2 regions of the Agrobacterium sp. GW821-FHT02D03 genome follow, and region 2 is predicted to be linked to the other one. Evidence: predicted binding sites of a transcription regulator. Region 2 holds the regulator's gene; the other holds the start of a gene.

Region 1 (4,655 bases), on a different contig from region 2:
AAGGTCGGCGTTGCCGCTTTCAAGGACGATCTTGATTTCGCTGTCCGAGACTTTCTCGACGCTTTTCAGCGCAGACGCGATCGAACGCGCTGCAGAGGTGGTCTCGCCGCGGTGGAGATTGATCGAATAGATCACATCTTCGACCGTCAGCGCCTTGCCGTTATGGAAGGTCACCCCTTGGCGCAGCTTGAACACCCACTCCTTGGCACCCGGCTGCGCTTCCCAGCTTTCGAGCAATTCTGGAACCGCGTGATTGTTGGCGTCAATCTCGACAAGACCATTCATGATCATGAAGGCCTGATTGACGGGTACCCAGTCCTTCAAGATGCGCGGATCGAGATTGTCTGTGGTGCTACCGCCGCCGATACCAAGTTTCAGCACGCCCCCTTTCTTCGGAGTTTGAGCGTCTTGCGCGCTGGCCTGTGTGATGAAGCCAGCAGAAAGCGCCGTCAGACCGGCGGCGCCGATGAGGAAGCTACGTCGGTCGAGCGAAAAGGAAGAAGGAGGGTGTGTCATGGTGCAGTTCCCTGTTTTTATCGTCGCCGTTCATGGGACGGCTCTCGGGGGCTGGCCTATCGTACTCAGCGGTTCGGCACTAGAGACGGAGCCATAAGCTGGGGTATGATTTTTGCGCATGGGGTCATGAAATCAAAGCGTATCCGCTTGTTTGCGAAGCGGAGTACACGAGCGTCGCCGGAATGAGCCGGCGTGGCCAGGCGTCTATACTAGGCGGTTACGGAGTGCGTATAAATGGGGCTTGCGGACATTGTTGGCCTTGCAGGAGCAATTTTCTATCTCATCGCATATGCCCTGCTGCAATTGCGCATTCTGAGCGTTGAAGACGGTCGTTACACCATTCTCAACATCCTCGGTGGCGTTCTCCTGATCTATTCGCTGATATGGAATTTCAATCTTGGCTCCCTGATTTCGCAGGTGGCGTGGCTGATATTCACTTTGATCGGTTACGCACGTTTCATGCTGGATCGTCGGCGCAGAGCGCGCCTCGTACAAGCGTAATGATAATCAGCGAGCGGTTTGTTTGTTGTTTGCAATCAGCCAGTCGGCCACTTCTCGCACGATCTTTCGCTGATGTCGGTCAGCAGGCCGCATGAGATAAAATCGTCCTTCGGATCGCATCGTGTGGCTATGCACCGGAACGAGGACACCGCTGTCCAGTTGATCGCGGATGAGCCATGTCCAGCCGAGCGTCGTGCCGAGACTCTGTGAGGCAGCCGCGACACACAAACCGTAATCTCCAAGTTTCCAGTGCACTGCATCCTGCGGCGGGGACATCTTTGATGATCGCCACCAATCGCCCCAATCCTGCCACTCGCGCATGGAGTCTTCAATGGAGATGAGGACCGGCGCCCTCTGCTCTTCCAGTAACAATGCGCCAGCGCCAGAGACCGGGACCACCTCTTCCTGGCCAAGCTCAGAGAGCCAAACCCCAATCGGTCTTTCTTTGCGGTAGAAGATTGCAAGATCGAATTCGTCGAGCCGCAAATGTGCAACGTCGTCGGTAACGCGCAGCCTGAGTTCAAGCCCAGCAATATCGTTCTTCAGTTTCTTGAGGCGAGGCATAAACCACTGATCGGCGATGCCTCTGGAACAGGCGATCGTGATCTGGCTGGCACCCGTCCAGGAGCGGACACCATCCGTGACACTTGCGATATCAAGGATCAGTCGGGAGACATCGATCGAATAATTCTCGCCCACCGTCGTCAATCGCACGCCTGTCGGCACCCGTTCGAACAGTTTCGAGCCGATGAATGCTTCCAGCTTGCCGATCTGGCGACTGACCGCACTTTGGGTCAGGCCGAGTTCGACGCCTGCACGGGAAAAGCTACCGAGACGCGATGCCGCTTCGAAAACAACGAGCGCTTCAAGTGGCGGCAATCTAGAAAAGGTCTGCATTTTGATCCCTGACGTTGCCGGATCAAATACATCCACAACGCGGGATCATCAACGTCGTTATTGACTTAGGCGGCAAGCTCACTTGCGAGAACCCATAGCCCGCCACCTAAGCTTGACGGTTTGCTTCAACGGCCTGAAACGCGGATCGCTCCGGCATCACCAAAACTGCGCTGAACGGCCTGCAGCTGGTCGGCTGCAATATCGACGGACACTTCGATCTCACCTTCGTGGGGAGCGTCGGCGCGCTTCACGTCGCCGCGTGACGATTCCGTTCCTGTGGTGTTTTCGTCGGAAGCCGACTGGATGAAGATATCTGGGCGAGCAATGCCGTGCTGCTGCACCAAATGTTCGACAGCAAGGTCGGCGGCCTCGCGGGTTTCGAATGTCGCGCGAATGGTACTGGTGGCGTTGTCGGCCATAACGGATCTCCTCAGACATAGTGAGTAGGTCAAACTCCCCATCGGTCCGCTGGTTTCATCAACGCAACAAACTTCTGGCCGCGATGTCTTGGCGCATGCCACCACACATGCTATGTTCTTCTTTTGTTCGAAACAGCTTCTATGGCCTCCATGAGCTTCAACGACCCCTCGCCGCTTCGCAAGATCATCCATGTGGACATGGACGCATTCTACGCGTCCGTCGAGCAGCGTGATAATCCTGATCTTCGCGGAAAGCCTCTTGCCGTGGGTGGCGCTGCGGCGCGTGGCGTCGTGGCAGCAGCGAGCTACGAGGCTCGCGCCTTTGGCGTGCATTCAGCCATGCCTTCCGTGACCGCAGCACGAAAGTGCCCCGACCTGATTTTCGTCAGACCACGCTTCGAAGTCTACCGCGCCGTCTCGCAGCAAATCCGGGAGATATTTGCCGAATACACACCATTAATAGAACCGCTATCGCTGGATGAAGCCTACCTAGATGTTACTGAAAATTTAAAGGACATGCCGATCGCGACTGAGATCGCGCTGGAAATCCGCGAAAAGATCAAAAAGGTGACTGGCCTCAACGCATCCGCCGGAATTTCCTATAACAAGTTTCTCGCCAAGATGGCGTCGGACCTCAACAAGCCCAACGGTCAGGCGGTAATCACGCCCAGGCGCGGGCCTGCGTTCGTCGAGGGCCTCGCGGTAAAGAAGTTTCACGGCGTTGGGCCGGCAACTGCCGAGAAGATGCGCAGATTGGGGATCGAAACTGGTGCCGATCTCAAGGCGCAGACCCTGCAGTTTCTGACACATCACTTCGGCAAGTCGGGGCCATATTTCTATGGCATCGCGCGTGGCATCGACGAGCGCCGGGTCCGACCCGACCGTGTACGCAAATCAGTCGGTGCTGAAGACACCTTCGTGCAGGATATCGATGACCTCGATCTGGCTACCGACGAGTTGAAGCCACTTGCCGAGAAGGTCTGGAGCTACTGCCAGGCCAAAGGTTTCAGCGGCAAGACCGTCACCGTGAAGATCAAGTACTCCGACTTCACGCAAGCGACCCGTAGCAGAAGCAGCGCTGTCCCCTTCGCCAACGGCAACGCGATCCTCGAAACCGCTGCGGGACTGCTCGCGACCGTCTATCCGTTCAAACGGTCCGTTCGCTTGCTCGGAGTCACTCTTTCCTCCCTCACAAACGAGAGCATTTCAGACGATGGGGAACAACCTCAGCTCGGCTTCGATTTATAATCGATGAAAGAGCCTAGAGAAGAGCTGAAGGTATCAGCGCAACGCATCCGCGTGATTGATCTGGAGACCGCCGGCAACGGCGCCAATGATGTTTGCGAAATCGGCTGGCAGGATGTCGCACTTGTAGAAGGGAGACGTTGGGCGCTGACGAATGAGCGCGGCGCCCGCTTCGTCAATCCCGGTCGCCCGATCACGGCTGACACAATGGCCATCCATCATATTCTTGACGAGCAGGTCGCGGACGCCCCGTTTTGGAAGGAAGTGGCGCCAAGCGTCTTGCGCCCCGAGGGAGGCGTGGTGGCCTTTGCAGCCCACCGCGCAGCCTTCGAACAGCGATATTGCACGGCTCGGCTGACGGGAGGACTGCCTTGGATCTGCACGTGGAAATGTGCGCTGCGGGTTTGGCCCGAATTGCCGCGTTTTTCCAATCAGATGTTACGCTATCTGCGCATGCCGGAAGGCCTGGTGCATGAGATTGGTCTGCCAGCACACCGCGCCATGCCAGACGCCTATGTGACCGCCCATCACCTGCGCGATATGCTGAACGCCGCCTCGCTAGAAGAGCTCTTGGCTTGGAGCGCCGAGCCAGGGCTGCTGCCGCGCGTGCCCGCCGGTCCGGATCGCGGCAAAGGTTGGGACCGCCTGAGCACCGAAACGCTGATCGGTTATCTTCAAGACAGGGATAGCGATGTGCGCTTCAGCGCACAAACCGAGCTGACAAGGCGCGGTGAGATGGAGACACATCAGGACATGGAACCGGCCCAAGGGTCGTTGCTGTGAGCAGTAGCGTAAAGCCCCGATCTTACCCCGACACGCCGGATGGTCGGTACTTCGTGGTCCGCGGGCGCCTCTGGCGCAAAAGCGATCCCGCTCTGGATGAAGAGACCAGGATACGGTTGGTCAAGGAACTAATGGCCGCGAGGCGAGCGGTTCGGCAAGCCAAGGGCGATCGTGTAGCGCTAGCGCAAGCGAGAGCGCTGGTCGACGAAGCCAAGATCGCTCTCGGCGAGAGGGGAAAGGTGTGGTGGGACGATGGGGAGCCGGACCTCAATCGGCATCTCGTGAAGAACACAG
Region 2 (4,655 bases):
GACATCGTCGTGACGTCGCGTTTCGTGCCGTTTTCAAATTGTCGCTCGGGCGCGCTGTTGATCAGCGCCACAACATTGCGGAAGACGGGCTCGCTGGAACTCTGGCTGAATGAGGCCGGAGCGCCCGTCGCAACTGCGCGCGCGGCGATGCAAGACGTTGCCAGACCCTGGTCGATCCACCGCGCCTATGACTGGCGCAGCAAGACCTCTGACGGCGCGGTGCCGCCGCATATCGAGGCGATGCTGGCGGCCGGGCAGTAAGTCTCTTGCTTCAACCCGCTGCGGAGCGGCGGTCTTCGATGATCTCGCCGGACGCCCGCGCTTCTTCTTCGTGCTCGGCGTCACGCCAGGGTTCCCGGATCGCTGCCTCCTCCCACTCCTTCATCGCCGGCGAGTTCAAGAGGCGGGTCTTGTAAGCCTCTGCCGCTGGCGAGAGTGCTGTGCCGTAGGTCTGGAAGCGAAAGGCCACGGGGCAGAAGAAGGCGTCGACGGCGGTGAAATTCGTACCGGCCAGAAACGGCCCTCCGAAGCTGTCGAGGCCCTGTTGCCATAGCGCATCTATACGCGCGATATCCCTACGGAGCGCCTCGGTTGCAGGAACTGGCCGGATTCGCAAGCCTACGCTCATCGGGTGCAGATTGCGGAGCGATTGGAAGCCGGAATGCATCTCCGCGGATGCCGAGCGCGACCAAGCCCGCGCTTTGGCATCCTCAGCCCAAACACCATCATGCCGTTCCGCCAGATATTCGATGATCGCAAGCGAGTCCCAGATGGTGACATCGCCATCCACAAGGCAAGGCACCTTGCCGGTGGGGGAGAAGTGATTGAAGCCATTCTTGGGATCGGGATCATTGAAGGGGACGAGATGCTCGTTGAAGGAAATCTCCAATGTGCGCATCAGAACCCACGGCCGGAGAGACCAGGAGGAGTAGTTCTTGTTGGCGATGTAGAGATCGTACATGTTGTCTCCTTCTGGTGATACGCCGCTTGAATCGCATGCAATCAGCAAAAGCGTCCATGCGTGTAGGTGCGTATGTTTCTCTGTCCATCCTCCTAACGCATGACCGAGAGGACATACAGGCCGAGTCTGTCATGTCAGATATCATATGAATTGATGCGTTCGCCGTTCTCACGTGTCCGGAAACAGAAGCAGAATGAACTTCACCGGTTCGTCGCGGTTTGATGGGAAGGCGTCAAGCAAATGGAGCGATCGAGATGAACATGAAATCTGGCGGTTGTGCCTGCGGCAGCGTGAGGCTTTCGATGGTCGGCGCGCCCTACCGTATCGGGATTTGTCACTGCATGGACTGTCGCAAACACCACGGCGCGCTCTTCCACGCATCCGCCATCTTCCCGCAGGATGCCGTTACCATCGAGGGAGAAACACGCAGCTATAATGGCCGTTTCTTCTGTCCCAACTGCGGATCGCCGGTCTTCGGAAAAAGCGACGACGAAATCGAGGTCAATCTCGGTTCCCTGGATTCACCAGATCAGTTCGAGCCGACCTACGAGCTTTGGACGGTCCGCCGTGAGGCGTGGCTGCCGGATTTCCCGGCATTGCGCCAATATGAGCGGGACCGGGAATCGACAGGCAGAACGGAAAAGGGGCGGTGAGACTGTCCACCTTGTCGGATGGTAGCTGCAACATGGATTAGCTGCGTCTGTGAGTCCTGCACTTAGAAGCGACGGGCGAGGGCGCTTGTCGGTGGCACTGAAAGATTGCCGCCGTTCGAAGGCCATGATCGGCATGCACCCGACCATCCGCCAATCTTTTCCTCACCCTCGGATCGAGAATGAGGATAACGAGAAAGACAAAGGCGAAGAGAACCAGCGTCGAAACCTCGGTGCGATCAGAGGCAGCCCAACATCGCCGCATCTGCCAACTATGTCAGCGCGTCTTGCCTCTGCAAGAGCACGGGCAGCCAGTCTGAGCCGACTGTCGTCCGCTCAGTGATAGCGACGAATGAGGCCGACCAGCTTGCCCTGAATCTTGACCCGATCCGGTCCGAAGATACGGGTTTCATAGGCTGGGTTCGCGGCCTCCAGGGCGATGGAAGCACCCTTGCGGCGGAAGCGCTTCAAGGTGGCTTCTTCATCATCTACCAGTGCGACGATGATATCGCCGGGGTTGGCGGTGCTGCCGTTGCGAATGATGACGGTATCGCCATCGAAGATGCCAGCCTCGATCATCGAGTCACCCTTGACCTCCAGCGCGTAATGCTCGCCCGTGCCCAACATATCGACGGGTACGGCAACATCGTGGGTGTTGTTCTGAATAGCGGAGATCGGCACACCGGCGGCGATGCGCCCCATTACAGGAACGGTGACAGCGGAGGAGATCTGATCGTTTGCTGGCTTCGGGGCAGGAGCCGACTCAGGCGGTTTGGCTTTTCCGAGGCTGCCCTCGATCACGCTTGGCGAGAAGCCGCGCGGCGGCTTCTGTGCGGGTGCGGAATAGGCTTCCGGAAGCTTGATGACTTCCAGGGCTCTTGCCCTGTTCGGCAAGCGGCGGATGAAGCCACGTTCTTCCAGAGCGGTAATCAGCCGATGGATGCCGGATTTCGAGGCAAGGTCGAGGGCATCTTTCATCTCATCGAAAGATGGCGGCACGCCGGACTCTTTCATTCGCTCATGAATGAAAAGAAGCAGTTCCTGCTGTTTGCGCGTGAGCATGAAGAAAACCCTTGGAATACGTGGCGAAGATTCGCGAAACAAATACAGAACGAACACTATATGTTCCATATGTGTTCTGCAATCCCTTAAAATTCCGCAAACGTCTCCGCCTCATCAATTCGCAGTCCTGTTATCCGCGCAATGGTAGAAGTTTATAGCTTCTTTACGGTGTTGCGCGTCTTTTTCCTCTCCAGGTTGATGATTTCATTTTTGCGGGTATCTACAAGCTGCTTCGAGGATCACATGATCCGGTCATCCTGTGGGATGAAGGCCAAGCCATTCGAAGCATTATCAACAAAGTTATCATAGCTCTACGGCGCTGCCTTGCAGCGTCTTCTCGGGGCAGGGACATTTTTATGAAGCTCGTTAGATTTACCCTTATCGGAATGCTGGTTGCGCTGGCCGGTTGCCAGACCCTCGATCCCAATTCACCGGAAGCTTTAAAGCGCAAGGAGTACGACCGGCTGCTGCTGAACACGACGATGGCCAATTGCAAGCTCATCGTTCAGCTCAATCAGAAGCGCGTTTCGCAGAACAAGGAGCCGACGCGCGACAATAACTGTGCACGGATCCTGAAGAACCACGCGCTTGGCGGCGTTCATCCGGCGAGCTTCATCCCCGATCTTGCGGTGAACGGTATTCCCATTCCGATCGGCGGACTGATCAAGCTTGCCATCGTCGTCGATCGAAACCAGCGCGAGAAGAAGGCCTGGGAGACATCGCTACCGACTTGGGTTTCCGCCGGTGGTGAGAACAGCGAGAACGTCTATCGCATGTTACTGACTCAAGGCTTCAAGCCTGAAGAACTGGAAGGGCTGAAGGGAAGTGCTGGATTTTCCGACGCCGTGCGCGCAGTCGGGCCGTTCGTGCAATTTTCCGAGGCCAATCCCGATGTCGTGCGGAAGGCGAATGCCGGCTAAAGGGCAAGCGGTCGGTGCTCCGGCCGCAGCATCCCTCATCTCGTGACACATGGCGCGCTTGCTGCTAATGCCTGTGCAACATCGCAAGTTAAGCGGTTGCCGGCGATGTCCGGCGCATGTGTCGTGAGGAATGAGATGACTGTGAAGAACAATTTGAAAGTGGTCGCTGGCGAAGGCAAAGGCGCTGTCGCCTTCTCCAACACGGAGCGGTTTTCGCTGATTGCCGGTCCGTGCCAGATGGAAAGCCGCGACCACGCTTTCATGATTGCCGGCACGCTTCATGAGCTTTGCGGCAAGCTCGGCATCGGGCTTGTCTATAAGTCATCCTTCGACAAGGCCAATCGCACATCGCTTTCCGGCCAGCGCGGCATCGGTCTCGACAAGGCCATGGAGATCTTTGCCGATCTCAAGAAGGAATATGGCTTCCCGGTCCTGACCGATATCCATACCGAAGAGCAGTGCGCCATTGTCGCCGAAACCGTTGATGTTCTGCAGATCCCGGCCTTTCTCAGTCGCCAGACCGATCTTCTGATCGCCGCCGCGAAGACCGGCCGCGTGATCAATGTGAAGAAGGGACAGTTCCTGGCGCCCTGGGACATGAAGAACGTGCTGGCGAAGTTGAATGAGAGCGGCAATCCGAATGTTCTCCTCTGCGAACGCGGCGCATCGTTCGGCTATAACACGCTTGTCTCCGACATGCGCTCGTTGCCGATCATGGCCTCGCTCGGTGCGCCGGTGGTCTTCGATGCGACGCATTCCGTGCAGCAGCCAGGCGGGCAGGGTGGGTCGACCGGTGGTCAGCGCGAATTCGTCGAGACATTGTCGCGTGCGGCGGTGGCTGTCGGCATTGCCGGCCTGTTTGTCGAAACCCATGAGGATCCGGACAATGCCCCATCCGACGGTCCGAACATGGTTCACCTGAAGGATATGCCGAAGCTTCTGGAGAAGCTTCTGGCGTTTGACGCTATCGCCAAGGCTGCCTGATTTTGGCCTAATCGATTTTTATAGGTTGGGCGACGCCTGATGCTGGGCGTCGTCATTGTAATTTCTCACGCTTCGTCT

Evidence for each region. The regulator LexA, encoded in region 2, represses DNA repair genes until DNA is damaged. The targets are predictions, from matches to a motif close to TGTTCNNNNTGTGTTCNG.
Region 1: the regulator LexA is predicted to act here: its motif matches at 2,447-2,464, upstream of dinB (DNA polymerase IV).

What each region holds. Positions count from the first base shown of each region.
Region 1 covers NZ_JBWKVN010000002.1:1,549,312-1,553,966, reverse strand. Annotated here, with positions in the region: gene AC07U5_RS20445 (ABC transporter substrate-binding protein) at 1-516, opposite strand, end outside; gene AC07U5_RS20440 (CBU_0592 family membrane protein) at 751-1,017, shown strand; gene AC07U5_RS20435 (LysR substrate-binding domain-containing protein) at 1,024-1,914, opposite strand; gene AC07U5_RS20430 (hypothetical protein) at 2,040-2,333, opposite strand; gene dinB (DNA polymerase IV) at 2,475-3,581, shown strand; gene AC07U5_RS20420 (exonuclease domain-containing protein) at 3,585-4,361, shown strand; gene AC07U5_RS20415 (hypothetical protein) at 4,358-4,655, shown strand, end outside.
Region 2 covers NZ_JBWKVN010000001.1:1,499,549-1,504,203, forward strand. Annotated here, with positions in the region: gene AC07U5_RS07000 (ComEC/Rec2 family competence protein) at 1-261, shown strand, start outside; gene AC07U5_RS07005 (glutathione S-transferase family protein) at 272-961, opposite strand; gene AC07U5_RS07010 (GFA family protein) at 1,216-1,614, shown strand; gene lexA (transcriptional repressor LexA) at 1,948-2,673, opposite strand; gene AC07U5_RS07020 (hypothetical protein) at 3,030-3,593, shown strand; gene kdsA (3-deoxy-8-phosphooctulonate synthase) at 3,729-4,577, shown strand.